Regions from separate parts of the Streptomyces sp. NPDC030840 genome, predicted to be linked through region 2. Evidence: riboswitches for the same ligand, from Rfam matches in the RefSeq annotation. Region 2 holds a riboswitch; each other region holds the start of a gene.
What was found. A riboswitch is a leader RNA that binds a small molecule or an ion and turns the genes downstream of it on or off. The one in region 2 is predicted to bind cyclic di-AMP.

Region 1 (10,152 bases), on a different contig from region 2:
CGGGCATCGGCTTCGGGATCGCGGCGCTCACCGCGGACCGGCATCACGTGCGCCGCGTGCTCCTCCCCCTTGCCGGGCTGGTCCTCGCGATGGGCATGCACGCCCTGTGGAACGGCTCGTCGACGTTCGGGGAGTTCGGCTTCTTCGCGGTCTACGCGGTGTTCATGGTGCCCGCGTTCGGGCTGCTGACCTGGCTGGCCATCTGGACGCGCCAGCGGGAACTGCGGACCGTGCGGGACGAGTTGCCCGCGTACGCGGCCGCCGGCTGGCTGACACCGCCCGAGCCGTACGTCCTCGGGAACATGAAGGCGCGGCGGTTGGCGCGCGAGTACGCCGGGCACCGGTTCGGGCGGGAGGCGGCGCGTGCGGTCGCCGAGTACGAGGCGTACGCGACCTCGCTCGCCTTCCTGCGGCACCGGGGGCGCCGGGGCCGGGCGGGCGCCGACTTCGTCGTACGGGAGCGGGAGTTGCTCTTCGAGCTGTGGCACCGCCGGGAGATCGCCCGCCCCTCGCTGGCTTACGCGGCACAGGCGACGGCGCCGATGCCTGTGTACGGGTACGGACACGGGAGCGGGGGCGGGCACGGCCAGGGCCAGGCCTACGGGTACGGATACGCCCCGGCGTACGGGTACGGTCCGGGTCCGGCGGCGCCGTATCCCTCCTACAAGCCGCATCCCTCCTACAACCCCTACCAGACGTAGTCCGGCGTAGTCAGGACCTGGGAAGGACGGCACCGCCGGCCGGCGTCAGCTCCCCTGCGACGCCTCCGTCAGCTTCGTCAGCTCCTCCTCCGTGAGGGTCAGCTCGCCCACCGCCACCAGGGCCGGCAGCTGCTCCGGCGTCCGCGCGGAGGCGATCGGCGCGGCGACGGTCGGCTGGGCCGCGAGCCAGGCGAGGGCCACCGTGGCGGGTTCGGCGCCGTGGGCCCCGGCGATCTCGTCCAGCGCCGCGAGGACCCGTACGCCCTGCTCCTTCTCCAGGTAGGCCCCGGCGCCCTGGGCGCGGGGGCTGTCCACGGTCGTGCCGGGACGGTACTTGCCGGTGAGGAAGCCCATGGCGAGCGAGAAGTACGGGACGGCGGCCAGGCCCTCGCGGGAGGCGACGTTCTGCAGGGCGCCCTCGTAGCTGGAGCGGGAGACCAGGTTGTAGTGCGGCTGGAGCGCCACGTACCGGGCGAAGCCCTCGCGGTCGGAGAAGTCGAGGGATGCCTGGAGGCGCTCGGGGGAGATGTTGGAGGCGGCGATCGCGCGGACCTTGCCCGCCTTCACCAGTTCGTCCAGCGCGGTGATGATCTCCTCGACCGGGACCTCGGGCTTGTCGAAGTGGGTGTAGTAGAGGTCGATGTAGTCGGTGTCCAGGCGGCGCAGGGAGGCGTCGGCGGCGGCCTTGATGTTGGCGGCCGTGAGGCCCTGGTAGTCGGGGTGCTGGCTGACCTTGGTGGCGATCACGACGTCGGAGCGGTTGCCGCGTGCCTTGACCCACTTGCCGATGATGGTCTCGGACTCGCCGCCCTGGTTGCCCTCGGCCCAGGCCGAGTAGGAGTCGGCGGTGTCGATGAAGTTGCCGCCCGCGGCCGTGTAGGCGTCGAGCACGGCGAAGGACTGGGCCTCGTCGGCGGTCCAGCCGAAGACGTTGCCGCCGAGGGACAGCGGGAAGACCTCGAGGCCGGAGGAGCCGAGCTTGCGAAGAGAAGTCATGCTCTCCATCAACGCCCTTGCCGGACGCGCCAATTCCACGCGTCCGGCCAAGGGTTCGTAAATCCGGGAGAAGATCACCTCACCTGCTCCCGGAAGATCTCAGGAGGAGAGCTCTCAGGGGGCCTCAGGAGACCCCGGGGGCCTCAGGGGACCCCGGGGACCGCGGAAGGGCCCCGGGAGGAACCTCAGGGGTTCAGCCCCTTGCTCTGCAGCCACGCCATCGGGTCGATGCCGGAGCTGCTGCCGCCGGGGTGTACCTCCATGTGGAGGTGGGCACCCGTGACGTTGCCGGTGGCGCCGACACGGCCGATGACGTCGCCGGTCGCGACCTTCTGGCCGACGCTGACGCTGATGGAGGACTGGTGGGCGAACCAGACCTCGGTGCCGTCGTTGAGCGTGAGCACCGTCTTGTAGCCGTAGGACCCGTCCCACCCGGCTTCGGTGATCGTGCCGCTGCCCACCGCCTTGATCAGCGTGCCCGTGGGGGCGGCGAAGTCGAGGCCGGTGTGCTGGCCGGAGGACCAGTACGCGCCGGACTGACCGAAGGTGGAGGTGATGGTGTACGAGGACGTCGGCAGCGTGAACTGCTTGGCGAGCTCGGCGAGGCGCTCGGCCTCGGCCTTCTTCCTGGCCTCCTCCTCCGCCGCCTTCTTCTCGGCGGCGGCCTTGGCCTCGGCCTCCTCGCGCTCCTTGGCGGCGACTGCGGCGGCCTTCTTCGCCTCGGCCTCCTCGGCGGCCTCGGCGGCGGCCCTGTCGAACGCCTCCCGCTGCGACTCGGCCTGCTGCATGATGCGGGCGCGCAGCGCCTCTCCGGCGTCGTCGGCGCCCTCCTCGGTGTCGGCGGCGGTCAGGCCCGCGTTGCTGAGGGGGGTGGCGGAGCCCTCGGGCTCGTCCTCGGAGTCGAAGACCGAGCCGACGTTCGGCATGTCGGGCATCGAGATGGACACCGGCGGCTTGCCGGTCTGCGCGGTGGCCATGCCGCCCGCGCCGACGGCGGCTATGACGCCGACGCCCAGGACGGTGGAGCTGCGGGCGAGACCGCCGCGAGCGAGGCCGCTCTTCTTGGCGACCCGGTGCCGGCCGCGAACGGGGCGAATGGATTCCGCAGTGGGATTCCACTCCTGCCAGGGGCCCTCTTCCTGGCTGTTGTAGCCGCCGTACCCGAAGGTGTCGCTGTCGCCGTGTTGGCCCGGCACGGTCGGGGTTTCGGTCGCAGACCGGTTGGACGCCACGTGGGCGTACTCCTTTCCTTCCTTCTCGCCTACCGGGTTAGCTGACGGGTTCGGAGCAGGAAGGTCTCCTACGCGCGTAAACCAGCCGTGCTTCCACGGCGGCTTCCGCGCGATTCACCCCAGGGTGGTGGTTCCCCGGTTCCCTTGCGGGATTCGGCGCGTGCGCACGGAGCCGCCTCTTGTGACGGCTGGGACGACCGCGCTGCGTTATCGAACGTTAATAGACGCACGGGCCGTATTCCAAGCGGTTCCGGGTAATCACTCAGGCTTGTGCGCTGGACTTTCGGGTCAAGGGGGTCGTAAATCGGGCGAGTTACCCCTGTCTCAGGAGTCACAATTGTTCTGACGGTGCGTCAGTTGTTATGCGGAGAGACGTTGTTCGGACACACTCGGTGACGACGGTTATGAGGAAGTCGTGAACGATCACCGCTCACGGACGCCGGACCGCGAGGAGCGCCATGTCGTCCGTGGTGCCTCCGCCGGTGTGCCGCCGCACCTCGTCCGCGAGCACGCCCAGCATGGCGCGCGGGCCGGAGAAGGTCCGCCCGGACAGCCGCTCGGCCGGGTCGTAGAAGGCACCGCGCTCGTCGCGGGCCTCGGACAGCCCGTCCGTGTAGAGCAGCAGCACGGCCCCGCCGGGGAAGGCGGCCTCCTCGGCGCGGTCCGGCCGGCTGTCCAGCTCGCCCATGCCGAGCGGCAGCGCGGGCTGCCCGGCGTCGAGCACCCGCAGGGAGCCGTCCGCGTGCAGGAGCAGCGGCGGGGGGTGGCCGCGGTTGACGATCCGTACGACGCCGTCACCGTGCGGGAGCTCCGCGAGGACGGCTGTGGCGAACCGTTCCTCCGACTCGATCCCCTGCCGCCGTGCCGTCTCCCGGGCGAGCGCCCGCTCCAGCCGCTGTGCCACCGCCTCCAGGGTCGTCTCCTGCTCGGCGGCCTCCCGGAAGGCCCCGATGACGACGGCCACGGCACCCACCGCCTCCAGGCCCTTGCCGCGCACGTCCCCGACCACGAGCCGTATGCCGTGCGGCGAGTCCTGCACGGCGTACAGGTCGCCCCCGATGAAGGCGTCGGCCCGGGCCGCCTCGTACTGGGCGGCGATGTCGAAGCCCCCGATCCGCTCCGCGGGCTCCGGCAGTACGGCCCGCTGCGCCGCCTCGGCGATCTCGCGCGCTGAGGCGAGCCGGGCGCCCGTGCGCCGGACGAGCCGGTTGATGACGACGGCCAGGACGGCGACCGTGGCCACGGTGGCGATCTCGGTGACGGCGTCGACGTCCAGGCCGTACAACCGGACGTGGACCAGGAGCACCGCCAGGAACGCGGCGACCCCCGTGGCGACCGTGCCGCCCAGCGAGGCGAGGGGCGCGGCGACGAGCGGAGCGGCGGTGAAGAAGGGCACCGCGGTGTAGGCCCGGGGCGTGAAGTAGTCGAAGAGCACCCCGGCGACGACGAGCAGCGCTGGCAGCGCGCGGACGAAGGCCCGCGCGTACGAGATCCGGGTGGCCTCCCCGCGGGGCGGCATCGGCCCCGCCGGCCCACCGTGTCCCTGCCCGCGGTCTCCTCGCTGCCCCACCCGTCCATACTTCCCGAGGGCCGGGAGGCAGGCGAGCGGGCGGGCACCGGGCGGGTCGGGCGGTGAGCCCCGGGCCGCGGAGCCGGGCGGTCAGCCCACGGAGAGTTCCGCCAGGTCCGCCAGCGGCAGCGTGTGCTGGGTCTGGAGGACCTTCGCCCGCAGGTAACGGACGTTGTGGGCGGTGGTGAAGACGCCCGTGGGGACGCGGGTGCGGACCTTGACCCCGAGGTCGCGCAGTTGCTGCGCCTTGTCGGGGTTGTTGGAGAGCAGGTCCAGGCTGTCGATGCCGAGGGCCCCGAGCATCTGCGCGGCGGCGGTGTAGTCGCGGGCGTCCTCGGGGAGGCCGAGGGCGGCGTTGGCGGCGTAGGTGTCGAGGCCCTGGTCCTGCAGGGCGTACGCGTCGAGCTTGTTGTAGAGGCCGATGCCCCGCCCCTCCTGGCGGAGGTAGAGGAGGACGCCACCGCGGTCGGCGATCTGCTCCACCGCCTCGCGCAGCTGCGGGCCGCAGTCGCAGCGGGCCGAGCCGAAGACGTCGCCGGTCAGGCACTCGGAGTGCAGACGGACCAGCGGCGTGGTGCCGGGCGCGGGCTCGCCGAGGACGACGGCCACGTGCTCCTGACCGTCGGTCAGGCCGTGGAAGGTGACCAGGTCGGCGTCGACGCCGTAGCCGTCGTGGAAGCGCAGCGGGACCCGGACGCGGGAGCGGGTGGTGGCGGTGGGCTGGTCGGTCATGCGGGGCCTCCGGTCCAGGTGCGGGTGTCAGTGCGGGGTCGGCCGGTGTGCTTCAGTTTTGAAGCACGTCGCTCAGAGGGACTCTAACCCTGCTTCAAAGTTCAATCAAGTCCGGCCAGGGATGTCACATCCCCGGGGAGGGCGGGAGAGGTGGGCCCTCAAGGGACCCGGCGGGCTACCCCGAGGAACAGGACCGGCGGCGCCACGGGAGGTCGTCGGGGGTCACCGCCTCGGCACCGCCGCCCTGCAGCGCCTGCGTGATGCCCGTACAGATGCGCTCCAGCTGCTCGACCTGCTCGGGTCCGAGGTGGTCGAAGACCGCCCTGCGGACCATCTCGACGTGCCCCGGTGCCGTACGCTCCAGCAGAGCCATCCCCTCGTCCGTGAGTACCGCCACACTGCCCCGCTTGTCGAACGCGCAGTCCTCCCGCCGCACCGTCCCGTCCTTCTCCAGCCGCGCCACGGCGTACGTCAGCCGGCTGCGCGTGATCTTCAGGGACTCGGCGAGGTCGGTCATCCGCAGACGGCGCTCCGGCGCCTCGGAGAGAGCGGCCAGCACGGAGTAGTACAGGTGCGGCATGCCGGCCTCCTGCTGGAGCTGCCGGTCGAGCGCGTCCTCAAGGAGCAGCGAGGCGGCGATGTACGCGCGCCAGGCACGCTGTTCCTCGGGGGTGAGCCAGCGGGTCGTCATACGGACAGTGTAGTTATTGTTTAAAAGTTGAACCAGGTCCCGCCAGTCACGACCACGGGAGCGACCCCCATGCCCCAGCCCTACGTCCTGTTGTCCGCCGCCGTCTCCCTCGACGGCTACCTGGACGACACCGGCCCCGAACGGCTGCTGCTGTCCGGCCCGGCCGACTTCGACCGGGTCGACGAGGTACGGGCGGCCAGCGACGCGATCCTGGTCGGCGCCGGCACCCTGCGCACCGACAACCCCCGGTTGCTGGTGAACTCGCCCGAGCGGCGCGCGGCCCGTGTCGCCGCGGGGCTTCCGGAGTACCCGCTGAAGGTCACCGTCACCGCGTCCGGTGACCTCGACCCCACGGCCCGCTTCTGGCACACCGGCGGCGAGAAGGTGACGTACACCACGGACAAGGGCGCCGAACGCCTCGGCCGCGTCGGCCTGCCCGCCGGCGTGGACGTCGTGTCCGTCGGCCCCGAGCTGAGGTGGCGGACCGTGCTCGACCACCTCGGGACCGTACGCGGCGTCCGGCGCCTCATGGTGGAGGGCGGCGGCCAGGTCCACACCCAGCTGCTCCAGGAGGGCCTCGCGGACGAGCTCCAACTCGCCGTCGCACCCCTGTTCGTGGGCCAGTCGGACGCCCCGCGGATGTTCGGCACGGGCGCCTACCCCGGCGGCCCGACCAGCCGTCTGCGCCTGCTGGAGACCCGGCCCGTCGGCGACGTCGTCCTCGTCCGGTACGCCCCCACGGTCCCCGGCACCGGCGGCCGGCCCTCGGCGGCGGACCGCCACTGGCTGGAGCTGGCCTGCGACCTGGCGGCCCAGTGCCCTCCCTCACGGACGGCCTTCAGCGTGGGCGCGGTGATCGTCGCCGCCGACGGTACGGAACTGGCCCGCGCCCACTCCCGCGAGGGCGGCGACCCGGTGGCCCACGCCGAGGAGGCGGCCCTGGCCAAGCTGGACCCCACCGATCCGCGCCTGGCCACCGCCACCGTCTACAGCAGCCTGGAGCCCTGCGCCCGCCGCTCCTCCCGCCCGTCCCCGTGCGCCCGGCTGATCCTCGACGCGGGGGTACGGCGTGTCGTCACCGCGTGGCGGGAGCCGGACACGTTCGTCGTGGGCGCCGACGGCAACGCGCTGCTGACGGCCGAGGGGGCCGACGTCGTCGTACTCCCCGAGTACGAGCCCCGGGCGACCGCGCCGAACAGCCACTTGCTCACTTCCTGAGGCCCTGGGTACTCCGTACGGCCAGTGCTCGCGCGAGAGCCGAGAGAGCCGGAAGGAGGCCCCCTGTGAGCCGCCCCCGCGAGGACATGACGACCCTGGACCGTGCCGAGGACCAAGGGGTGACGCTGGTCTACAGCTGGGAGGTCGATCCCGGCCGGCAGGAGGAGTTCGAGGAGCTGACCCACGAGATCGCCGACCTCGCCGAGGGCTTCTGCGGCCACGAGGGCGTCACCTGGCTGCGCCCCCAGCACGGCCAGCGGGTCTACCACGGCGTCCTGCGCTTCGCCGACCCGGAACGGCTGGACGCCTGGCTGGAGCTGCCGGCGCGCCAGGCCTGGCTGGACCGTGTGCGTGACATCGCTCACCAGGTCACCGAGGCCCAGCAGCAGCCCACCGGCATGGAGACCTGGTTCAGCCTCCCGCAGCGCCGGGTGAAGGCGCCGCCGCGCTGGAAGATGACGCTGGTGACCATGCTCGGCGCCTTCCCGGTCGCCCTCGCCATCAACGCGCTGGTCACCCCGCACGCCACCGCCCTGCCCCTTCCTCTGAAGGCCGCCCTCTTCCCCCTCATCGCGGCCCCGGTGCTCACCTACGTGATCATGCCCGGGCTCAGCCGCCTGTTCCGCCGGTGGCTGTACGAGGAGCGGGTGACCCGGTGACGTGAGGCCCCAGGGGGGCATGGCCACGTCAACGCGTGTGCTTGCCGTCCCGCGCATGACGTACACTGGTTTCACCGACGCGGGGTGGAGCAGCTCGGTAGCTCGCTGGGCTCATAACCCAGAGGTCGCAGGTTCAAATCCTGTCCCCGCTACTGAAGGCCTGGGGCCGGAATCCGAAAGGGTTCCGGCCCCAGGTGTTTTCGGGCACGGGGGGGGTCCGCCCCCGCCGCCTACTCCTCTGCCGCCTCGGGCCCCGGCCCGGGATGCCGTACGGCCCTCTTCACGTCCGCCTCGACCTCGCTGCGCGCCTGCCCCTCCGCGCTCGCGTACTCGGTCACCGCGGCCTGCACGTCCCGGGCGAGGTCGCGCCAGGCCCGCCACGCCGTCTCGTACGTCTCGGTCTGCGTCTCGGTCCACTTATGGGCGGTCGGGGGACCGTACTGCTCACGCAACGCCTCCACTCGCGCGTGGGCCTCGTCCGCCGCGCGCTGCATCCCCACGAGCTCCTCGAAAGTCTGCGCCACGCGCACGAATCCTTGGGGAGACGGCGCCCGGGGCCGAGGCGCCACGCCGCGCCCCGGGCTGCCCGCCGCCGAGCGCCACGGCGATTCACTCGAACGTCACAGCGCCCGAGCCGGCCCGCTCACCGAAGGACGCTTCCCCGGCGCCAGCGGACCGAACGCCCGAAAACGAGTCAGCGCCCGAGCCGACCGAAGCCGACCCGAGCGCTGCGTAGCAGGTCAGAGGGGCTTACCCCCACCTGCAACCGGTAGGCCGTGTGGGACTCGAACCCACAACCAATGGATTAAAAGTCCACTGCTCTGCCAATTGAGCTAACGGCCCAGGCGGTGTTGCGTGATGTTGCCTCCCCGAGCATAGCCGGACGAGGCCCGGAGTCCGATCGGGTATCGGTGACCCGGCCGCGTCGAAGCCCCGCAAAAAGACCCGCCGGAGAACAGAACGGACGGAAGAAGGACGCGGGACGGCCCGGATGGTGCCGGAAACGGCCGCCGAAGGGCGCGTCGGCCCTCCGACGCGCCCCCTCTCCCGCGACCGGGGCCGGCGTACCCCTACGGATCCACCGGCTCCGGCGCGCCCTCCCGTGCCGCCTCGCGGGCGATCGTCCGTTCGTGCTCCGGGTTGAGGAACCAGTGGCGGGCCGAGGCCTGCCACCAGGTCGCGGCGAAACCGAGGACCACCAGCACGGCGACCGGCGCGTAGTTGAACGTCTCCCAGGTGACCGGCGAGACCTGCGGCAGCATGAAGAGGACCGTGATGACCCCCACCCACACCACCGACACCACGCCCACCACACGGGACCAGCGGCCCAGGTGCCACGGTCCCCGCTCGAAGCCGTCCCCCTTGCGCAGCCGGAGCAGGGTCGGGATGACGTACGCGATGTAGAGACCGATGACGGCGATGGACGTCACCGCCGCGTACGCCGTGACGTTGATCAGGTACGGCAGGCCCAGCACCAGCGCACCCCCGGCCGCCAGCCACACCGCCGCCACGGGCGTGCGCGTGCGCGGGCTGACCGTGTGCCACACGTGCGAGAAGGGCAGCGCGCCGTCGCGCGAGAAGGCGTAGATCATCCGGCTGTTGGCCGTCACCGACGCCATCCCGCAGAACAGCTGCGCCCCGATCACGACCAGGAGCAGCAGCTTGCCCGCCGTCGCCCCGAGCGCGTCGAGCAGGATCTGCGCGGGCGGCGCACCCGTCGGCGACTCCAGCGCCCCCTGGTACGACTGGATCGCGAAGGTGAAGCCCAGCAGCAGCACGAAGCCCGCGATCCACGACGTCCAGATCGACTGCACGATCCCCTTCGGGCCCGCCGTGGACGCGTCGTGGGTCTCCTCCGTCATATGGGCCGAGGCGTCGTACCCGGTGAAGGTGTACTGGGCCATCAGCAGCCCCAGGAGCACCACGTACACCCCGCTGCCCCAGCCCGTGTTGTTCACGAACTCGCCGAACACGAAGGACGCGGACTGGTGCTTGTCCGGTACGAAGGTGAGCGCGCCCACGATCACCGCCACGCCCAGCACGTGCCACCACACGCTCACGCTGTTGAGCAGGGCCACGATCCGGACGCCGAAGGTGTTCAGCAGGCCGTGCAGGAGCAGGATCGCGGCGAACAGCAGGATCGTGCGGCCCGGCGTCACCTCGAAGCCGAACTGCAGGTTCAGGTACGCGCCCAGGAAGGACGCGGCCCCGAAGTCGATGCCGGCCGTCACGGCCACCTGGCCCAGGACGTTGAACCAGCCCGTGAACCACGCCCAGGCCGCGGCGGTTCTCCGCGGTGCCAGCCGGTGCGCCCAGAAGTACAGGCCCGCCGACGTCGGGTACGCCGAACAGA
Region 2 (10,152 bases):
CGCAAGGAGCGCGGTGACCGTCACCGTGGAGGAGCCGTGCAGTGCGGGCACCAGCAGGAACACGCCGTCGCCGAGTGCTGCCGCTGACACGAGCACGGCGCCGTGTCCGAAGCGGCCCGGCAGGCGGGCGGCCAGCAGCGAGCCCAGGAGCGCGCCCGGCCCGGTCGCCGCGAGTGCCAGGCCGACGGCGGTGCCCGACAGGTGCAGATCCCGCGGCAGGAACAGCAGGTAGACGGTCATCACAGCCGCCAAGGAGAACTGGAAGGCGGCTGACGCGAGGCACACCGTCCGCAACGAGGTGTCACCGGCGACGAAGCGGAAGCCCTCCTGGATCCGCCGCCAGACCCGAGGAGGACGTTCGGAGCGTTCCGGGACGGATTCCCGGCAGCCGATCCGTCGGATCGACAGGAACGACAGCGCGAAGAACACCGCGCTGGAGGCGGCGGCGATCGGCGCCGACAGCGCGGACACCAACGCACCGCCGAGAGCCGGCCCGCCGATCTGCGCGGCGGACCGACTGCCCTCGAGCGCGCTGTTGCCCCGCACCAGCTGATCGCGTTTCACCAGCCGCACCAGGGACGCCTGGTACGCCACGTCGAAGAACACGGACAGGGCCCCGACGGCGAAGGCGACCACGAGCAGCGCGGGCAGTCCGAGCCCACCGAGGAGGCCGACCACGGCGGCGGCGCCCAGTGCCAGGGCACGGCCGGCGTCCGTCAGCACCATCACCGTACGGGTACGCCACCTGTCCACCCACGCCCCGGCGAAGAGCGAGAGCAGCAGGATCGGTGCCTGCCCCACCGCGCGCAGTGCGCCCAACTGACCGGCACCGGCGTCGAGGGTCAGGACGGCGAAGAGCGGCAGCACCACAAGGCCCGCGTGTTCGCCCAGTTGGGAGGCCGTCTGGCCCACCCAGAGCCTGCGGAAGTCGCCGTCCCGCCACGGGCTTGACGGAACAGGCCGACCGGAGTCGGATACGGCGGAGGAAGAGGACGGCACAGGGACCCCTCGGATGACCGAAGACGAGACCCGCCAACCGGCGCACGCCAGGCGCACCGGCCGTTTCAGGCAGCGGGAGAGGAAGGCTCGCTGTGCCGCGCGTCAAGGGCAGCACGCGATGACAGGCCGCTGGGGCTCACATGTCAACGCGTGCTCGGACGACCGACCATGTCTTCACTCCTCGTGAGTCACTCGCTGGGCGGAACACTAACTCCCACGGGGCAGGGCACGAAAGGCGATTGCGCGCCGGGCAAACGGCGGAAGGATCCCGGCTGTTCGCGCCGGGTCACGAGCGTGGGGGCCGGGGCGACCGTGCGCAGCGCGGGGTGCCGTCCGCCGACGAGCATCCCGCACGCGCGCCTGGACCCGCACGACGTCCCCGTTACCTGTGCGGAGTGAGAGGGACGCCGGCCCAGGTGTCCCGGCCATCGTCGCCCGCCCCGGGCCGGCGCCTCACGAGGTGGCGCGAAGTCAGCCCTCGCCCACGAGGTCGAGGTCGTCACGAGACGCCTCCGGAGTGACCTCCGGAACGGGCCACGTGCGGTTCAGCGGCAGGGACACATCCCGCCACCAGGGGTGCGCCGGTAGGTCTCCCGCGGGTTCGAAGGGTTCGCCGGGCCGGGGCAACGCCACCGCCTGCCCGGCCCCCTCGGCGGCGTCCTTCGTCCACTCGCCGGGCTCCGCCCAGGGGTGGGGAGCCAGGTTGAATGTCGCCCAGTGGATCGGCAGCATCACCCCGGCCGGGTTCCCGCCCTGAAGGTCGAGGTGGGCGCGCATGCCTTCCTCGGGGGTCATGTGGATGTCCGGCCAGAACTCGCTGTACGCGCCGATCTGGATCATCGTGGCGTCGAAGGGGCCGTGCTCGGCGCCGATGTCCTTGAAGCCCTCGAAGTACCCGGTGTCGCCGCTGTGGTAGATCCGGTGCGTCTCGCCCGCGACGGCCCAGGAGGCCCAGAGCGTGTGCTGGGCGTTGCGCAGTCCGCGGCCGCAGAAGTGGCGGGCCGGGGTGGCCGTGAGGGTGAGGCCGCCGATCTCCGTGGACTCGGCCCAGTCCAGCTCGCGTATCCGCGTCTCGGAGACGCCCCAGCGCTCCAGGTGTGCGCCGACGCCGAGGGGCACCGCGAACAGCGTGTCCGTGCCGGCCAGGGACTTGATCGTGGGCAGGTCGAGGTGGTCGTAGTGGTCGTGGGAGATGACGACGACGTCGACCGGGCCGAGCGCGGCCAGCGGCAGCGGCACGGGGTGCAGCCGCTTGGGCCCGGCGAAGGCGAACGGGGAGCAGCGCTCGCCCCACACGGGATCGAAGAGCACGCGGTGGCCGTCGATCTCGGCGAGGACGCTTGAGTGCCCCATCCATGTGATCCGCAGTCCGCTCGCCGGCGGCCGTGCCAGGTCGTCGAGGGTGGTGGAGTGCGTCGGCACCGGGCCGGTCGGCGCGCGGCGGACGCGCTCCTCCTTGCGCAGGTAGCGCTTCGCCATGTCGAGCGCGGCGCCGCCCGCCGGACGCACGCGCGTGCCCTCCGGGTTCACGAACGCGCCGTTCGCGAAATTCGGCGATCTGCGGATCCGCTCCAGGCGCGCACCGCCCGGATCCGCGCCGAAGGCGACGGGACGCAGCCCGCGCAGCCCGGAGCTCGTGGAACGGAAACCGGACACGGCCACCTCCTGGTGATGTCACTGAGGCATTCCATTATGGTCCGCCCCTCCGACAACGGGGGGCCCACCAGGTGGCCGCGGAGTGGCATGCTGAACGACAATTCAGTAGCCGCCGTCGGCTCGCAGCCCCGAGGAGACCCGATGCACGACCCCCTCATGTCGCTCACCTGGACCGATCACCTCACCGGTCGCCGCGGCTTCCTCGTGGTGGACCGGCTGGTGCGCTCGGTCGCCAGCGGCGGACTGCGGATGCGGCCGGGCTGCACGCTTGAGGAGGTCGCGGGGCTGGCCCGGGGCATGACCCTGAAGGAGGCGCTGCACTACGACCCGGAGGCTCACCCGGAGAGCCGCTACATCCCCCTGGGGGGCGCGAAGGGCGGCATCGACTGCGACCCCCGCGATCCGGAGGCGTACGGCCTGCTGGTGCGCTACCTGCGCGCGATGCGCCCGTACGTCGAGAGCTTCTGGACCACGGGTGAGGACCTCGGCCTCAGCCAGGGCCTGGTGGACCGGGCCGCCGCGGAGGCGGGGCTCGTCTCGACCGTCCAGGCCGTGTACCCGCTGCTCGACGACGAGGCGGAGGCCCGGCGGCGACTCGCGGACGCCTTCGCCCTGAAGGTCGACGGCATCGGGCTGGACGAGCTGGTCGGAGGCTGCGGGGTGGCCGAGTCGGTGCTGACCGCCCTCGACCGGGCGGGTGTGCGGCACTCGGGGACACGGGTCGCGTTGCAGGGACTGGGCACCATGGGCGGGGCCACGGCGCGCTTCCTCACGCGCGCGGGGCTGAGCGTGGTGGCCGTCGCCGACGTCAAGGGCACGATCAGCAACCCTCAGGGGCTCGATGTCGAGGCGCTGCTCGCCGCCCGCGACCCGTACGGGACGGTCGACCGCGCGGTGCTGCGCCCCGCGGACCGGGAGCTTGCGGGTGAGGCCTGGCTGTCGGCCGACGCGGAGGTGCTGGTGCCCGCGGCGGTCTCGTACGCGATCGACGCCGGGAACCAGGGGCAGATCACGGCGCGCTGGATCGCCGAGGCCGCGAACATGCCGGTCCTGCCCTCGGCGGAGGAACCGCTCCGTGCGCGCGGAGTCACCGTCCTGCCGGACGTCGTGGTCAACTCCGCGACGAACGCCTGGTGGTGGTGGACGCTGTTCGGGGACATCGGGGCGGACGCGGAGGAGGCGTTCGCCCACGTCCGCCGCTCGATGCGCGGGCTCGTCGACCGTGTGCTGGCCCGCGCGGAGGCCGACGGAACGGCTCCGCGCGCGGCCGCCCACGCTCTCGCGGCGGACCGGCTACCGGTGATCGCGGAGCGTTTCGGCTGGTACCGCTGAGCCTGCTCGGCGCGATCGTTCCCCGCCCTCCCTCACGCGGTCGTTCCTCGCCCTGCCCCGATCGGCAGAGGAACAGGGAGGAGAACCGGACCGGCAGCTCGCCGTGGCTGCCCCGCACCGTCCGGCATGGGACCTCGGTTCCGGGGACGGATGCCGCGCAGATGGGGGAGCCGTGTCGGAGCATGGGCACGGGCGGGCCCCGGCGGCCGACAGGCGGCCTGAGGGCTCCTCGTCGCCGGGCAGGTGCAGGCCATCGCCGCGTACATGCGGTGCCCGCCCGCCGTCGAGGACGGTGTCGGCCCCTCGGCGGTCACCGCCCTGCGCGAGGAGCCGAAGAACCTGACGGAGCTCCAGGCCGCGCAAGGACGGCAGACGGACCTCGCGGAACGGGCGGGCCGACGCGGCACGAACCTGGCCGGCGTCACGCCGCGGCCGCGATCACCCGGATCCTGGCCGGTACGGCCCTCGCCGCCCAGGTCGCTCCATGGCCGCCGCTGTGGTGTGCCCTGGGCGGCGCGGCGGTGCCGGGGCTCCTGACCGTCGCCGCGCTCGCATGCCCGCCTCCACGAGCACGCCCGTGCGTTCGGGAGGCGACGCACTAGGGTTGCGACGTGACCAGAGTGCGGTTGAGCGTGGCGGAGCGGCGTGAGGAGTTGCTGCGGGCCGCCGTCGAGCAGATCGAGGCGCGGGGCGTGGCGGCCGTACGCATCGCCGACGTGGCCTCGGTGCTCGGGGTGAGCAACGCGCTGGTGCTCTACCACTTCTCGACCAAGGAGAAGCTGGTGGCCGAGGCGTTCACGTACGCCGCCGAGGACGACCTCGCCCGTCTGCGGGTGCTGCTGGGCCGCCGGACGACCGCGCTGCGGCGCCTGCGGGCGGCCGTCCGCTGGTACGCGCCGACCGGGCAGGCCAAGGGCTGGCGGCTGTGGATCGAGGGCTGGGCGGCGGCACTGCGCGAGCCCGCGCTGCGGGAGGTGACGCGCGGCCTCGACCGGCAGTGGAAGGCCGCGATCACCGAGGTCATCGCGGAGGGCGTGGCGGCCGGCGAGTTCCAGTGCCCCGACCCCGCTGCCGCCGCCCTCCGCCTCACCGCCCTGCTGGACGGTCTCGCCGTACAGACCACCGCCTACGAGGGCGCCGTCTCCCGCACCCGCACCCTGGAGTGGGCCGACGAGGCCCTCGCCCGCGAACTGGGCCTGGAGCGGGAGGCGCTGACGGCGGCGAAGGCCTGAGCTCCGGACGGCGCGCTTCAGACCACCGACGCGATCCGCGTCCTGATGTCGTCCGGTGACAGGGCTCCCTTGGCCACCACGCGGTCTCCGGAGGACTCGCCGCGCAGACGGCGGCCGATCCAAGGCACCAGGTACTCGCGGGCCCAGTGGATGTCGTCCCGGCGGACCTCGAAGGTCCCGCGCGGTGGGAGGGGAGGCCAGGGCTGGTCGGGGTCGGCGGGGATCTCCAGGCCCAGGACCTGGCCGGCCCGCAGCGCCACCCGCGTGTGGCCCTCGGGCGACAGGTGGAGCCGGTCGTCGTCCCAGGCGCGCCGGTCCTGGATGGTCTTCAGCGACCACAGGTCCAGGACGGGGCAGCCGTACCGGTCGGCGATCGCGCGCACGTGACCGTTGTACGTGGCGATCTTGCCGCGCAGGTGCTTGAGGACGGGCACGCCCCGGGTGTCGAAGCCGGTGGTCACCATCACCGTGCCGACCGCGGAGGCGAGATCGGCGACGGCACGCTCGAAACGCTCGGCGACCTCGTCGGGGTCGGTGCCGGGGCGGATGATGTCGTTGCCGCCGGCGCAGAAGGAGACCAGGTCCGGGGCGAGTTCCCTCGCGCGCGGAAGCTGGTCCGCGACGATCTGGTCGAGCAGTTTCCCGCGTACGGCGAGGTTGATGTAGGTGAAGTCGCCCTCCGGGCGCCGGTCCGCGAGGAGTACCGCGAACCGGTCGGCCCAGCCGACGAACGCCCCGTCGGGGCCGGGGTCGCCGACGCCCTCGGTGAAGCTGTCCCCCACCGCCACGTACGACCCGATCACTGATCTGCTGTCATTCTTCGAATCGTCTGCCACATCGGACCATGATTCACCGTGAGGTGTGAGCTACGCGACCGTAGGAAAGGGTTGACGGACGGTGAGATAAGCCACTCGTCAAGTGTTGGTCAACTGCGGAATACGCCCTTCATCAGGGACGTCGAGTGAGCCGCCAGACCCGGAATCCTGTGATCCGGAAGTGGCTCCACGTGGTCCTGAAAGCGAAGTGCCCGCCCGTGTACGGCTGCGGCTCCCGCACCAGTGTCGAGACATCGACCAGCCATGCCACACCGCGGCGCGCCGGTCAGGACCCGCCGGCGGTCGTCCCGGAGGAGCGGCCGGCACGCCGAAGGCCGGACCCCGGGCTCGCGGGGTCCGGCCATCACCGGCGCGTGACGCGAGGGACGCGTCGGATGCGGAGCGGTACGTCAGATGCCGACGCCCTTCGAACGCAGGTATGCCAGCGGGTCGATGTCCGAGCCGTAGTCGGGGCCGGTGCGGATCTCGAAGTGCAGGTGCGGGCCGGTGACGTTGCCGGTCGCGCCGGAGAGGCCGATCTGCTGGCCTTCGCTCACGCTCTGCCCCGCGGAGACGGACAGCTGGGACAGGTGGGCGTACTGCGCGTAGTGGCCGTCGGCGAGCTGGATGACGACCTGGTTGCCGTACGCGCCGCCCCAGCCGGCGGAGACGACCGTGCCCGCGCCGACGGCCTTGAGGCTGGTGCCGGTCGGGACCACGAAGTCGACGCCCGTGTGGTAGCCGCTGGACCACATGCCGCCCGGCGTCTTGTAGGGGGTGCCCACGGTGGCGCCCGCGACGGGGAGCGTGAAGCCGGAGCCGCCGGTGTCCGCGCTCTGGGTGGCCGGCGTGGTGGGGGCCGACTCCTTCGCGGGTGTCTCGGTCTTCTTGGCCTCGGTCTTCCGCGGCGCGCTCTTCTTCGGCGAGGACGCGGTACTGCCCGATGCCTTGCCGCCGAGGGTGAGTTTCAGGCCCGGGTGGATGAGCGACGGGTCGGAGCCGACGGCCTCGCGGTTGTCCGCGTAGATCCGCTTCCAGCCGCCGGCGACCTGCTGCTCCCGCGCGATCTTGGAGAGGTAGTCTCCGCGACGCACCGAATAGACGCGGGTCTCGGCCTTCTTGGCGGTGGCGGGCTGACCGGCCTGCTCCGCCGCGGCCTTCTCGCTCTTCTCGGTGACGGTCTTCTCGGAGACCGCCGTCATCTTCTGCGAGGCGGAGTCCGCGGTCGCGGCATGGGCCCCGGTGGCCCCGATCAGCGGAAGTGCGAGTGCGGCGCCACCGGTTCCGGCGGCGGCTATCGAACGGGTGAAGCGCTGGGGCTTCGGGCGGCGATGCTTACCCCTCGCGGGCATGACGAATTCCTCTCCGGCGCCTACGAGGTGAGCTGTCGGGTGCGGACTGGAGATGCCCGGCCGTACGCGCGCACGGCTTAACCCCAAGCCTGTTCCGGAGACCGGAACAGGCGGTACTGCCTGTGGGTCCCCCGCTCCTGCCGTGCACGGGTGAGTTGGCGGCTCCGGGCGGCGGCAGGATTCGGCGTCCGTCCGGATTGAGGGGAACGTAAGCGACTTACGGGCATCCGGACAACCATTGGGGTTTCCTGTGCGTCTCGTCCCCCGGCCCTTTCAGGACTTCACCCTCACTCTCCGTAAATGAACGATCTTCACCTTTTCTTAACCGCCCTGAAAATCTACGCGCATTACGTGAACATGACGGCGACTCAGCGTCACGGATATGACGCTGGTCACCCACCTCCGACCCACCCGGCCTTATTCCAGGGCCACTTGGACTCAAGGCTCCATTTCGGACAGAACACTCAGATGCGGCGCAGCCGGATAACCGTCGCATCGAAGTCCCCCCGCAGCCCCGTGGACAGCCCGTGATGCGCCAGCACCACACCCGGGTGAACTTCACCCGATTCACGGCATTCGTACGACTTCGCCGGATCGAGGCCGCGCAGCCTGAGCGGAGCGACCGGCTCTCCGTAGTGCTGGGCCTGGAGCCAGGCGAGGACGACGACCTCGTCGCCCAGGGCGTACTGCACCGCGCTCAGCCCTCCGGACGGCGGCCGCAGCCGGTAGAGGTCGCCGCGCTGTACGACAGGCCGGATCTCCTTGTAGAGCTCGACCCACTCGCGCGCCTCGGCGAGTTCCTCCTCACTCCACTTCGTGAGGTCGCCGCCGACGCCGAGCACTCCCGCCATGGCGCTCACGAACCGGAAGCGCAGGGAGCTCACCCGGTCGTTGAGCTGGGTGTTCGGGCTGTCGGTCACCCAGGCGGCCATGACCCGCGCCGGGTGGATCTGGCTGAACCCGTGCTGGATGGCGAGCCGGTCGAGCGGGTCGGTGTTGTCGGAGGTCCACACCTGGTCCGTGCGCGACATGACTCCGAGGTCGATCCGGCCGCCGCCGCCCGAGCAGGACTCGAAGGCGACCCCCGGGTGCGCGGCCCGCAGTCGGTCGAGCAGACCGTAGAACGCGTGCACGTGTTCGACCCACAGCTTCTGCGGGTACGGCTCGCCGGGCCAGCCGGCATCGGTGAAGCAGCGGTTGAAGTCCCACTTCACATAGTCGATGGGCGCACTGGAGAGCAGGGTGTCCAGCTTCTCCCAGAGGTACTCCTGGACGTCCTCGCGGGCGAGGTTCAGTACGAGCTGATTGCGGAATTCCGTCCGCTTTCGTCCCGGTTGGTACTGCACCCAGTCCGGGTGCGCCCGGTACAGGTCACTGTCCGCGTTGACCATCTCGGGTTCGACCCAGATGCCGAACTGCATGCCGAGCGCGCGCACGTCCTCGGCGAGCGGCTTCAGTCCGGCCGGGAAGCGGTCGGGGTTGGGCGTCCAGTCGCCGAGCCCCGCCCGGTCGCTGGTCCGCTCGCCGAACCAGCCGTCGTCGACGACGAACAGCTCGATCCCCATGGCGGCGGCCCGGCGCGCCAGTTCGCGCTGCTGGTCCTCCGAGATGTCGAACTCCGTGGCCTCCCAGGAGTTGTAGAGCACCGGCCGGTCCTGGTCCGCGTCGGGGATGACGTACGCGCGCTGGTACGCGTGCCAGGCGCGGCTCGCCCCGCCGAAGCCGCCGTCGCTCCAGAGTCCGGCGAAGACAGGGGTGGTGTACGACTCCCCCGCGGCCAGGCGCAGCAGGCCCGAGTCGTCGTAGCCGATGCCGCCGGTGATCTGTACGCGCGTGTCGGGCAGCTGGGCCACGCAGATGCGCCAGCTGCCCGACCAGGCGAGCGCGCACCCGTAGACCTCGCCGCGCTCCTCGGCCGTCCCCTCGGTGTCGAGCGCGACCCACGGCAGGTGCTGGTGCCCCGTGTGGCCGCGGCGGCTGCCGATGACATGGTCACCGTAGGTGAGGTCCGTGCGGACGAGCTGCGACTCGGCGGCCCACCTGCCGTGCACCTGGGACAGCCGCCAGCCCTCGCGCAGCGGCAGCGTCCAGGTCGCGGAGTCGGCGCGCAGCACCTCCACCGCGGGGCCCTCGTTGGTGAGCGTCACCCAGCGTTCGACGACGTCGTGGCGCATCCGGTAGTGCAGCGTGATGCCGAGTCCGTTGTCGGTGAACCGCAGCCGCAGTTCACCGTCCTCGGCCTCGTACGCGCGGAAGGTCCACTCGGTACCGCGGACCTCGTCGGTGCGCACGGACAGCGCGGGCCGCACGAAGCGGGGGCCGCCCTCGACCGGGTACTCCTCGAGGCCGTCGAGCTGGGACTCGAACCCCCGGTAGGGGGGAAGCGGCCGGGCCGCGAGTCCCTCGGCGTCGGCGAGCCCGATCCGCGGACCCCAATGGAGGTGCAGGAGGGTGTCGTCCTCGGTGAGAGACAGCGCGTAGCTGCTCGTGGGTCCCGAGAGCAGCCAGGTACGACCGTCTCCGCCGATCTCCAGCATCAAGCCTCCAACACATTCGAACAGGTGCGATCAGGCCTGAACATCATCAAGTCAACCCGGCCCCATGGCAAACGCCCGCCGCCTCCTGTGGACAACTCCGTGGCCTACGAAGCCATGTCGTATCGTCGAGGACGCAACGCCGGTGTGCGGAGCCGAGCACCGCCGGCGGCCGGATGGGAGGAGCCCACGTGACGCAGCAGGTCCCGTCGACCGAGCCGGAGCTGACCGG
Region 3 (10,152 bases), on a different contig from region 2:
ACGGACGGTGGAAGGAACCGAACACCCAGGTCAGGAGCGCTGTGGAGCGGCTCGGCGCGGCGGCACCGTCATCGTGGAGGTGCAGTAGCCGGCCGGCTCCGGTTCGTCGACGAGGGCTCCGTCCGCCTCGACCCGCGCATGGGCCCGGAACGGCGCGGCGCGCACGCCCGTGCACCACACCGGCCACGCCCCGCCGAACCGGCACAGCAGCGCGGTCGTGAGGGACCGCTGCGGACAGCCCTGACCGGCGCGGCGGGTGCCGACCGCGACGACGGCGTCCCGTGCCGCCCGCGCCTGCGCGGCGCCGCCGGAGCGGCCCGGCCCCGACCAGGCACAGGACGTACGGATCCGGCGCGGCGGGCGGCCGGGCGAGAGCGACGGCGCACCGCGCGGCGAGGCGGCGCCGCCGGGTCGGCGGTCCGGCGCCCTCCAGGGCGAACGGGGTGCTCATACGGTGGCCGGCCTGGCGTCGCGCAGGGCGACCCACCGCCACCACGACGCCGACCGCACCACCTCCGGCCACGCCAGGTTTGAGTTTCGCCCCGACAGCGGAGATGACAACGTACGTCCTGTACATTTTTTACAGAGACCGCTGTGCTGGACCACGGCTCTGCCGCGAGGAGGGGTACACCATGACCCGACCGTCCGCCCGCTACGTCCTGCCGGAGTTCACCGAACGCACGACTGAGGGCCACAGGACGATGGACCCGTACTCGAAGCTGCTGGAGGGGCGCATCGTGTTCCTCGGGACGGCGATCGACGACACCTCGGCGAACGACGTGATGGCGCAGTTCATGCACCTCGAGTACGCGTCGCCGGACCGGGACATCGCGCTCTACATCAACTCTCCGGGTGGCTCGTTCAGCGCGATGACGGCCGTCTACGACATGATCCAGTTCGTCACCTGCGACGTGGAGACCGTCTGTCTCGGGCAGGCGGCGTCGGTCGCCGCGGTGCTGCTGGCCGCCGGCACCCCGGGCAAGCGGTCGGCACTGCCGGGGGCCCGTGTGCTGCTCCAGCAACCCGCGCTGCACGAGCCGGTCGAGGGGCAGGCGTCCGACCTGGCCATTCAGGCCGCCGAGTTGATGCGCAACCGCCGGACGCTGGAGGAGATGCTCGCCCGGCACACCGGCCGGAGCGCCGAGCGGGTGCGCGACGACATGGAGCGGGACAAGATCCTGGACGCCCGGGCAGCCGTGGAGTACGGCCTGGTGGACCGGATCGTGCCCAGCCGGAAGCCGTCGAGCACCCTGCCCGGCGCGAGGTGAACCGCCGATGCTCCCACCCGACCTGCCGCCACTGCCCGCGCTGACCCGCGCCGAGGCCGAGCTGATCGACCGCTACCTCGACGTGGTCGACCTGCTCGGCCGGATCAACCCGGCCCGCCCCGGCGACACCTACCGCGGGCTGCGCGCCGCCCAGGCCCTGGTCCCCAAGGCGACGGCCCTGCGCGACGCACTCGAACTGATGCACACCCGAGGTGAGAACGAGATGCACGCGACGACCCTCGCGCGGGCCCTGCGGGTCCTCGACGGGGAACGCCGGGCGGCACGCGTCGCCCTGCCTCCCGGCCCCGGCAGCTGACGTGACGGCACGAGCCCGGGCCGCACGACGAACTGACGAGACGTCCGGCCCGGTTCTCGAACGGACCAGAGGACGTACCTGCGAACGGGGCAGATTTCGATCCCTCCTCAGGCCCAGGAAAGTTGCGCAACACGCGTACCACAACAGCGGAATCAACCGTTTCTCCGCTGGTCCGGCGCTCGTCGGCCTCCTTGACTCCCGGGTGCGCGGATGCCTGTCCACCCGAACGGGCGAGTGGTGAGTAACCCCACAAACTGCCGATTCCGTTCGCGGTTTCCAACATTCGTGCGTCAAGATCCGTACCTGACGACAAGCCCCCGCCACCGCGGCGGGGCGATCCGGGCGGACGCCGAGTCCTGCCGCCGCCCGGGTGACCGGTCGACAGGAGTGGATCGGCAGGAGTGGAGGACCCAAGCACGACGGGCCGCCGGAGCGTCAGTTCCGAGCAGTCCTTGGGGTGAAGCCGCGGCAACGCGGCCGGGCAACTTCGCCAGCCCGAATCCGACAGGTCATCCTTCACAGGCGGCTGACGAAGGGTTGCGCATGACTGCGCTCAATCGTGTCCCGTCGCTCATGGCCCGGGCCGGTACGGCCTCGGCTCTCACCATCGCCGCGGTGGGCGGCACCATCGTGGCCCCCGGCATCGCGTCGGACGCCGAGGCGGCCACACCGGCGGCCAAGGCGCTGCAGGTCGCGGCTTCGAAGAAGGGCTCCCCCTACAAGTGGGGCGCCGCGGGCCCCAAGAGGTTCGACTGCTCCGGGCTGACGCTGTACTCGTTCAAGAAGGCGGGCAAGAAGCTCCCCCGTACGGCGCAGGCGCAGTACAACAAGACGAAGCACATCTCCGCCAAGAGCCGCAAGGCCGGAGACCTCGTCTTCTTCCACTCGGGCTCGAACGTCTACCACGTCGGTATCTACGCCGGTAAGGGCAAGATCTGGCACTCGCCGAAGAGCGGGGAGGTCGTGAAGAAGGAGAAGATCTGGACGAAGAGCGTCTGGTACGGCCGGGTCCGCTGATCCGGCCGAGGGGCGACGGCGGTGAGGGCAGCCGTCGCCCCTCGGGGCCCGCCCGCGACGCGCCGGACCGAGACGTGCCCGCCCGCGACGCGCAGGGCTGTGATGTGCCTGGCCGGCGGCTCGCGGTGCGTGACACGGCCCGGGATGGTTACTCGTTCATCCATGTCCGACCACCAGAGTGCGCACTGGGGACGCAACGAGACACCCCTGGAGAGAGCCGACCGCAACTTCGTCGAGCTCCTGCAGGAGCTGCGCGTCACCCAGACCGGTGTCCAGATCCTCTTCGCCTTCCTGCTGACCCTGGCGTTCACCCCGCGCTTCCCGTCGCTCGACACGGTGCAGCGCGTCACCTACGTCACCACACTGCTGCTGGCGGTCCTCGCGGCCGCGCTCTTCACGGCCCCGGCCGCGCTGCACCGCTCGCTCTTCCAGCAGAACGCCAAGCCGCTCATCGTCCAGGTCTCCTCCCGGCTGGCCAGCGTCGGCCTGATGGTGCTCACGCTGGCGTTCACGGGGTCGGTGCTGCTCGTCGTGGACGTGACCCTGAACCGGGGTGCCGGTGCCGCCGCGGGAGCCGGCGCCTTCGGCGTCTGTGTCGCGCTGTGGTGGGTGCTGCCCCGCTTCGTCCGGCGGTCAGGCCTCGGCCGGGGTCCCGACGTCACCCCCACCCGCTCTCCGGAAGCGGCGCCGCCCGGACGCCGGTGAGCGGCCGAGAAGGGCGAGGCGGCCGCTGCGCGACCTCAGGGTTCCTTCTGCCCGGCGGCGGTGACCGGCTGGGCGGGGATCGTCCACGGCAGTTCGATGGCCACTGTCTTGCCGCCCTCCCGGGTGGGTCTGACGCTGAGTCTGCCGCCGCACTCGGCGGTCAGCCAGCGGATGATGACCAGGCCTCGGCCGTTGTCCTGCTGGACGGCCGCGGGCAGGCGCTTCGGAAAGCGCGGGTGGCTGTCGGTGACGCCGATCCGCAGCTGCTCGTCACGGTCGAGCGCGATGTCCACGGTGAACGTGGGTGACAGCCCGAACGTGTGCTGGACGGCGTTGGTGGCGAGTTCGGACACGATCAGCCGGACGGTGTCCGCGACTTCGGTGTCGCTCGGCAGGCCCCATTCGGCCAGCACGGTGGCGACGTATGTGCGAGCCGCGGAGACCGAGGCTGGATCGCTCGGCAGAGTGACGGATGCTTCCTGGTGGTCTGCCATGGCGACGTCGTCCCTTTCCCACGGGACCGGAGTCCGACACGGAGCGGATGGATTCGAGTACGGTCCCGGACTGGTGCTTCGCGCCAGATTGCCATCACCAGGGCCGTCGCGGTGCCGATCCACCGAGATATGCATATATCTGTCGCTCGAAGCGGTGAACTCTCCGACGACCGACCGTATTTGGGCGGGCCTTTCGGTGCATCCTCTACCGTCGCCCCCGGCACCGCGGCCGGGCGGAAGGAGACGACCCATGCAGTACGGTCCGGCGGTGCGCCGGCGCAAGCTGGGAGCCGAATTGCGTGATCTGCGCACCCGCGTCGGCCTCACCAGCGTCGAGGCCGCGCGCCTCGTCGGCTGGCACCAGTCGAAGGTGAGCCGCATCGAGACCGGCTCCAGTGGAGTGAAACCGGCCGACGTACGCCGGCTGCTCGACGCGTACGACGTACGGGATCCGGAGCTACGGGAGCTGCTGCTGGTCCTGGCGGGCAGCGAGGACGGCGGTGGCGTACGGCAGAACTGGTGGCACGCCTACCGCGGGGTACTGCCTCCCGCCTACCGGGACTTCATCAGCCTGGAATCCCAGGCCAGCGGCATGCGCACGCTGGAGACCTCGGTGGTGCCGGGGCTGCTCCAGACCCCGGAGTACGCCCGGGCGGTGACCCGTGCCGCGGTGGAGGGCCTGCCCGAGGACAAGCTGGACACGCTGGTGGAGGTGCGCATCGCGCGGCAGGAGGTGCTGCACGGGGACCCTCCGCTGGAGCTGAACGCGCTGCTGGACGAGGCCGTGCTGCGCCGGGAGGTCGGCGGACCAGAGGTGATGGCGCGGCAGTTGCGACGGCTGAGGGAGGCGGCCGCTCTCCCCCAGGTGCGACTCCAGGTGCTGCCGTTCACCGCTGGGGCGCATGTGGGCATCACCGGTCCTTTCGTCATCTTCTCATTTTCGAGCACAACTGATCTGGACGTGGTTGTTCTCGACAACCTGACGAGTAGCCTCTACCTCGAGCGGAAAGAAGAACTCCAGGCGTATGTCGAGGCCTTCAACGCCCTTCAGATCCACGCCCTTTCGCCCGAGGAATCGTTGGATTACATCGCCGGGATAGCCGCCGGCGCGTAAGGAGGCACCCATGTCCGCACTGCCACCGCCTCGGAACATCCCCTCAAGCACCGCGTTGCACGACGTGCGGTGGCTGCGCAGCAGCCGCAGTACCGGAATGAACAACTGCGTCGAGACGGCCCGTCCGGGCCCCGGCCCCTGGGCCGGACAGGTCGCCGTGCGCGACTCGAAGAACACGGCCGGGCCCGCCCTGCTGTTCGCCCCCGAGGCCTGGGAGGAGTTCATCGCGGCACTCCGGTGACCGCGCCGGCCACCACGTCCACGACAACGGTCACGTTCAGGTCCGCGTGATCACTCCCGCCGATCGCGACGCACGGCCGTGGCACGCCGACTCACGGTCGCGTCTCGCCGATCACCCGTACGGCTCGGTCGAGTTGCCCGTCGGTGAGATCCCCGCGGGCGGTCAGCCGCAGCCTTGAGATGCCGTCGGGCACGGACGGTGGGCGGAAGCAGCCGACGGCGAGACCGGCCGTGCGGCAGTCCGCCGCCCACCGCACCGCCTGTTCGGGGGACGGCGCGCGCACGGAGACCACGGCGGCGTCGGGCCGCACCGCTTCAAGGCCCGACGCCGTCAGCCGTGTGTGGAGCTCGGTCGCCACCGTGCGCGCCCGCGCGGCGCGCTCCGGCTCCCGGCGCAGCAGCCGCAGCGCCGCGAGGGCCGCTCCGGTGGCGGCCGGGGCCAGACCGGTGTCGAAGATGAAGGTGCGGGCCGCGTTGACCAGATGGTCGATCACCCGCGCCGGGCCGAGGACGGCACCGCCCTGACTGCCCAGCGACTTGGACAGCGTGACCGTCACGACGACGTCCTCCGCGCCCGCGAGCCCCGCCGCGTACGGAGCACCCCGGCCTCCGTCGCCCAGGACGCCGAGCCCGTGCGCGTCGTCCACCAGCAGCCCGGCTCCGAACTCCCGGCAGACGACGGCGAGTTCGTCCAGCGGGGCGGCGTCGCCGTCCACCGAGAACACCGTGTCGGACACGACCAGCGCACGCCCGCCCCCAGTACCGAGCGCCTTGCGGACGGTCTCCGGGTCGGCGTGCCCCACCACCTGCGTGGTGCCCCGGGCCAGCCGGCACCCGTCGATGAGGGAGGCGTGGTTGCCCGCGTCCGAGACGATCAGCGAGCCGTGCGGGGCCAGCGCGGTGACGGCGGCGAGGTTGGCCGCGTACCCGGAGGAGAAGACCAGGGCCGCCTCGAAGCCGCAGAAGCCGGCCAGCTCGCGCTCCAGCTCGCCGTGCAGCTCGGTCGTGCCGGTGACGAGCCGGGAGCCGGTCGAGCCGCCACCCCACCGCCGCGCGGCCTCGGCGGCGCCCTCGACGACCTCGGGGTGCCGGGCCAGGCCCAGGTAGTCGTTGCTCGCGAGGTCGAGGAGCGGTGAGTCGGCGGGCCGCGGGCGCAACGTCCGTACCAGTCCGGCACGGTGGCGCGCGTCCGCCTGTTCGTCGATCCAGCCGAACGCCATGGTTCCTCCGAGCGGGCGTGCCTCTGTGCGGGCGTGTGTCTTTGTAGGCAGTGCACAGACCCTAGCGGGGCGGCGAGCGACGCAGGATGTGGCAATACCCACACGTCGAACCGTCTCTGTTGTGCAAACTCTCCTTGGCCCGGAGCGCACCCGTAGGACAGGATCGGCTCTCATGGACCTGCTGACGACGCTGGTGGACAAGGGGCTTCGGCGCGAGATGCCGACCCGCGAGGAAGCGCTGGCCGTACTGGCCACCTCCGACGACGACCTGCTCGACGTGGTGGCCGCGGCCGGCAAGGTGCGCCGCCACTGGTTCGGCCGCCGGGTGAAGCTCAACTACCTGGTCAACCTCAAATCGGGCCTGTGTCCGGAGGACTGCTCCTACTGCTCGCAGCGCCTCGGCTCCACCGCCGGCATCCTCAAGTACACCTGGCTCAAGCCGGACGAGGCCTCGAAGGCGGCGGCCGCCGGTTTGGCGGGTGGCGCCAAGCGGGTCTGCCTGGTCGCCAGTGGCCGGGGCCCGACGGATCGGGACGTCGACCGGGTCTCCGCCACCATCAAGGCGATCAAGGACGAGAACGAGGGCGTCGAGGTGTGCGCCTGCCTCGGCCTGCTCTCCGACGGCCAGGCCGAGCGGCTGCGCGAGGCGGGCGCGGACGCCTACAACCACAACCTCAACACGTCCGAGGCGACGTACGGCGACATCACCACCACGCACACCTACGCCGACCGTGTCGACACCGTGAACAAGGCGCACGCGGCCGGTCTGTCCGCCTGCTCCGGCCTCATCGCGGGCATGGGCGAGAGCGACGAGGACCTGGTGGACGTGGTGTTCTCGCTCCGCCGGCTGGACCCGGACTCGGTGCCGGTCAACTTCCTGATCCCGGTGGAGGGCACGCCGCTGGCCAAGGAGTGGAACCTCACCCCGCAGCGCTGTCTGCGCATCCTGGCGATGGTGCGGTTCGTCTGCCCGGACATCGAGGTGCGGATCGCGGGCGGCCGCGAGGTCCATCTGCGCACGATGCAGCCGCTGGCCCTGAACCTGGCCAACTCGATCTTCCTCGGTGACTATCTGACCACCGAGGGCCAGGCCGGCAAGGCCGACCTGGAGATGATCGCGGACGCCGGTTTCGAGGTCGAGGGCACGGACCAGGTGACGCTGCCGGAGCACCGGGCGCAGGCCGGGGGCGGCTGCGGCTCGCACGAGACCGAGGGTGGCTGCGGCTCGCAGGGAGTGTGCGGTTCCACTCCTGGGACGACGACCACGCCCACGGTCCAGGAGGCCCGTACGGACCTGGTCGCCGTACGCCGCCGGGGTGCCGGAACGGATCTCGCGCCCAATGCCTGACCTGCCCGTACCGGAACTGCTGGCCCTCGACCGGCGGCACGTCTGGCACCCGTACGGCCCGATGCCCGGCCGGCAGGAGCCGCTCGTCGTGGAGTCGGCGAGCGGGGTGCGGCTGCGACTGGCGGACGGCTCGGGCGAGTTGGTGGACGGGATGTCGTCCTGGTGGTCGGCCATCCACGGCTACAACCACCCGGTGCTCAACGAGGCGGCACACGAGCAGCTCGCGCGGATGAGCCACGTGATGTTCGGCGGGCTCACGCACGAGCCCGCCGTACGGCTGGCCAAGCGGCTCGTCGACATCTCCCCGGAGGGCCTCGAACACGTCTTCCTCGCCGACTCCGGCTCGGTGTCGGTCGAGGTGGCGGTCAAGATGTGCCTGCAGTACTGGCGTTCGCTCGGCCACCCCGGCAAGCAGCGGCTGCTGACCTGGCGCGGCGGCTACCACGGCGACACCTGGCAGCCGATGTCGGTGTGCGATCCCGAGGGCGGGATGCACGAGCTGTGGCAGGGCGTGCTGCCGCGTCAGGTGTTCGCGGACCCGCCTCCGGCCACGTACGAGGAGCCGTACGCCGAGCAGTTGCGCACGCTGATCGGGCGGCACGCCGGCGAGCTGGCCGCGGTGATCGTCGAACCGGTGGTGCAGGGCGCGGGTGGGATGCGCTTCCACTCACCCGCCTATCTGCGGGTGCTGCGCGAGGCGTGCGACGCGCACGACGTGCTGCTGGTGTTCGACGAGATCGCGACCGGTTTCGGCCGTACGGGCGCGTTGTTCGCGGCGGAGCACGCGGCCGTGACCCCGGACGTGATGTGCGTGGGCAAGGCGCTGACCGGCGGCTACATGACGATGGCGGCGACGCTGTGCACCACGCGGGTGGCCGAGGGCATCTCGCGGGGTGAGGTGCCGGTGCTCGCGCACGGCCCCACCTTCATGGCCAATCCCCTTGCCGCGGCCGTGGCGTGTGCCTCGATCGACCTGCTCCTCGGGCAGGACTGGCGGACCGAGGTGAAGCGGATCGAGGAGGGCCTGCGGGACGGGCTCGCCCCGGCGGCGCGGATCGAGGGCGTCCGGGACGTCCGTGTCCTCGGGGCCATCGGCGTGGTGCAGCTCGACCACGAGGTGGACATGAAGGCGGCGACGCGGGCCGCGGTGCGGGAGGGCGTGTGGCTGCGGCCGTTCCGCGACCTCGTCTACACGATGCCGCCGTACGTGACCGGCGACGCGGACGTGGCACGGATCGCGCGCGCGGTGTGCGCGGCCGCACGGGAAGGATGAGCATGCCGATCCTGCTGATCACGGGCACGGGCACGGAGGTCGGCAAGACGGTCACCACGGCCGCGGTCGCCGCGGTGGCCGTCGCGGCCGGGCGATCGGTCGCCGTCCTCAAGCCCGCCCAAACCGGCGTGCGGCCCGGCGAACGCGGCGACGCCGACGAGGTGGCCCGGCTCGCGGGCACCGTGACGACGCTCGAACTGGCCCGTTACCCCGAGCCGTTGGCCCCGGCGACGGCCGCGCGGCGGTCCGGGCTTCCCCCGGTCCGTCCGGAGGAGGCGGCCCAGGCCGCGGCCAAGCTCGCCGCGGACCACGACCTGGTGCTGGTCGAGGGCGCGGGCGGCCTGCTCGTACGGTTCGACGAGACGGGCGGAACCCTCGCGGACACGGCCCGCCTGCTGGACGCCCCCGTCCTGGTCGTCGCCTCGGCGGGCCTCGGCACGCTGAACACGACCGAGCTGACAGCACGCGAACTGCGGTCCCGGGGCCTCGATCTGACGGGCGTGGTGATCGGCAGCTGGCCCGCCGCCCCGGACCTGGCGTCCCGTTGCAACCTCGCGGACCTGCCGGTGGTGGCGGGGGCTCCGTTGCTGGGTGCGGTGCCCGCGGGGGTGGGCGCGTGTGATCCGGACGACTTCCGCACGGAGGCACGGAACTGGTTGGCACCTGCCTTGGGCGGGGTGTGGGACGGCGAGACCTTCACGACACGGGAGGCGGGCCCGGGTCCGTCCGGCGTGTGACGAGGCGACCGCCCAAGCCGGCAAGCGCCCCCGCCGCCCCTACCCGTCCCATCCCCAGGGGCTCCGCCCCTTCGACCCCGCCAAGGGGGCTGCGCCCCCTGGACCCCCATCCTTTTTCGGGGCTCCGCCCCGGACCTGGTTGCGGGGGCCGCCCCCGGACCCCCGTCCTTTCGGGGCTCCGCCCCGGACCCGGTTGCGGGGGCCGCCCCCGGATCCCCATCCTTTCGGGGCTCCGCCCCGGACCCGGTTGCGGGGGCCGCCCCCGGATCCCCATCCTTTCGGGGCTCCGCCCCGGACCCGGTTGCGGGGCCGCCCCCGGATCCCCATCCTTTCGGGGCTCCGCCCCGGACCCGGTTGCGGGGCCGCCCCCTGGCCCCCGTCCTTTCGGGGCTCCGCCCCGGACTGCGATCGGGTGCCGGC

Region 1: another riboswitch for cyclic di-AMP. It lies ahead of ACZ49J_RS07370 (M23 family metallopeptidase); the one in region 2 lies ahead of ACZ49J_RS28660 (M23 family metallopeptidase).
Region 3: another riboswitch for cyclic di-AMP. It lies ahead of ACZ49J_RS13155 (C40 family peptidase); the one in region 2 lies ahead of ACZ49J_RS28660 (M23 family metallopeptidase).

Annotation. Positions count from the first base shown of each region.
Region 1 covers NZ_JBVIEE010000003.1:20,980-31,131, forward strand. The annotation lists gene ACZ49J_RS07360 (PrsW family intramembrane metalloprotease) at 1-701, shown strand, start outside; gene ACZ49J_RS07365 (aldo/keto reductase) at 747-1,697, opposite strand; gene ACZ49J_RS07370 (M23 family metallopeptidase) at 1,883-2,929, opposite strand; cyclic di-AMP (ydaO/yuaA leader) riboswitch at 2,942-3,098, opposite strand; gene ACZ49J_RS07375 (PP2C family protein-serine/threonine phosphatase) at 3,360-4,448, opposite strand; gene ACZ49J_RS07380 (GTP cyclohydrolase II) at 4,590-5,231, opposite strand; gene ACZ49J_RS07385 (MarR family winged helix-turn-helix transcriptional regulator) at 5,407-5,922, opposite strand; gene ACZ49J_RS07390 (dihydrofolate reductase family protein) at 5,992-7,140, shown strand; gene ACZ49J_RS07395 (antibiotic biosynthesis monooxygenase) at 7,206-7,799, shown strand; tRNA gene ACZ49J_RS07400 (tRNA-Met) at 7,878-7,951, shown strand; gene ACZ49J_RS07405 (hypothetical protein) at 8,030-8,323, opposite strand; tRNA gene ACZ49J_RS07410 (tRNA-Lys) at 8,570-8,642, opposite strand; gene ACZ49J_RS07415 (amino acid permease) at 8,870-10,152, opposite strand, start outside.
Region 2 covers NZ_JBVIEE010000015.1:52,583-62,734, forward strand. The annotation lists gene ACZ49J_RS28630 (MFS transporter) at 1-999, opposite strand, end outside; gene ACZ49J_RS28635 (MBL fold metallo-hydrolase) at 1,471-2,655, opposite strand; gene ACZ49J_RS28640 (Glu/Leu/Phe/Val dehydrogenase dimerization domain-containing protein) at 2,797-3,987, shown strand; gene ACZ49J_RS28645 (TetR/AcrR family transcriptional regulator) at 4,599-5,219, shown strand; gene ACZ49J_RS28650 (SGNH/GDSL hydrolase family protein) at 5,237-6,022, opposite strand; partial or broken gene ACZ49J_RS28655 (DUF6250 domain-containing protein) at 6,168-6,269, opposite strand; gene ACZ49J_RS28660 (M23 family metallopeptidase) at 6,445-7,386, opposite strand; cyclic di-AMP (ydaO/yuaA leader) riboswitch at 7,391-7,557, opposite strand; gene ACZ49J_RS28665 (alpha-galactosidase) at 7,851-9,923, opposite strand; gene ACZ49J_RS28670 (tyrosine-protein phosphatase) at 10,112-10,152, shown strand, end outside.
Region 3 covers NZ_JBVIEE010000005.1:34,947-45,098, reverse strand. The annotation lists gene ACZ49J_RS13170 (lasso peptide biosynthesis B2 protein) at 31-348, opposite strand; gene ACZ49J_RS13165 (ATP-dependent Clp protease proteolytic subunit) at 633-1,268, shown strand; gene ACZ49J_RS13160 (hypothetical protein) at 1,276-1,584, shown strand; cyclic di-AMP (ydaO/yuaA leader) riboswitch at 1,922-2,124, shown strand; gene ACZ49J_RS13155 (C40 family peptidase) at 2,128-2,601, shown strand; gene ACZ49J_RS13150 (DUF6328 family protein) at 2,764-3,306, shown strand; gene ACZ49J_RS13145 (ATP-binding protein) at 3,342-3,800, opposite strand; gene ACZ49J_RS13140 (helix-turn-helix domain-containing protein) at 4,051-4,914, shown strand; gene ACZ49J_RS13135 (DUF397 domain-containing protein) at 4,925-5,155, shown strand; gene ACZ49J_RS13130 (8-amino-7-oxononanoate synthase) at 5,247-6,374, opposite strand; gene bioB (biotin synthase BioB) at 6,547-7,722, shown strand; gene ACZ49J_RS13120 (adenosylmethionine--8-amino-7-oxononanoate transaminase) at 7,715-8,995, shown strand; gene bioD (dethiobiotin synthase) at 8,998-9,732, shown strand.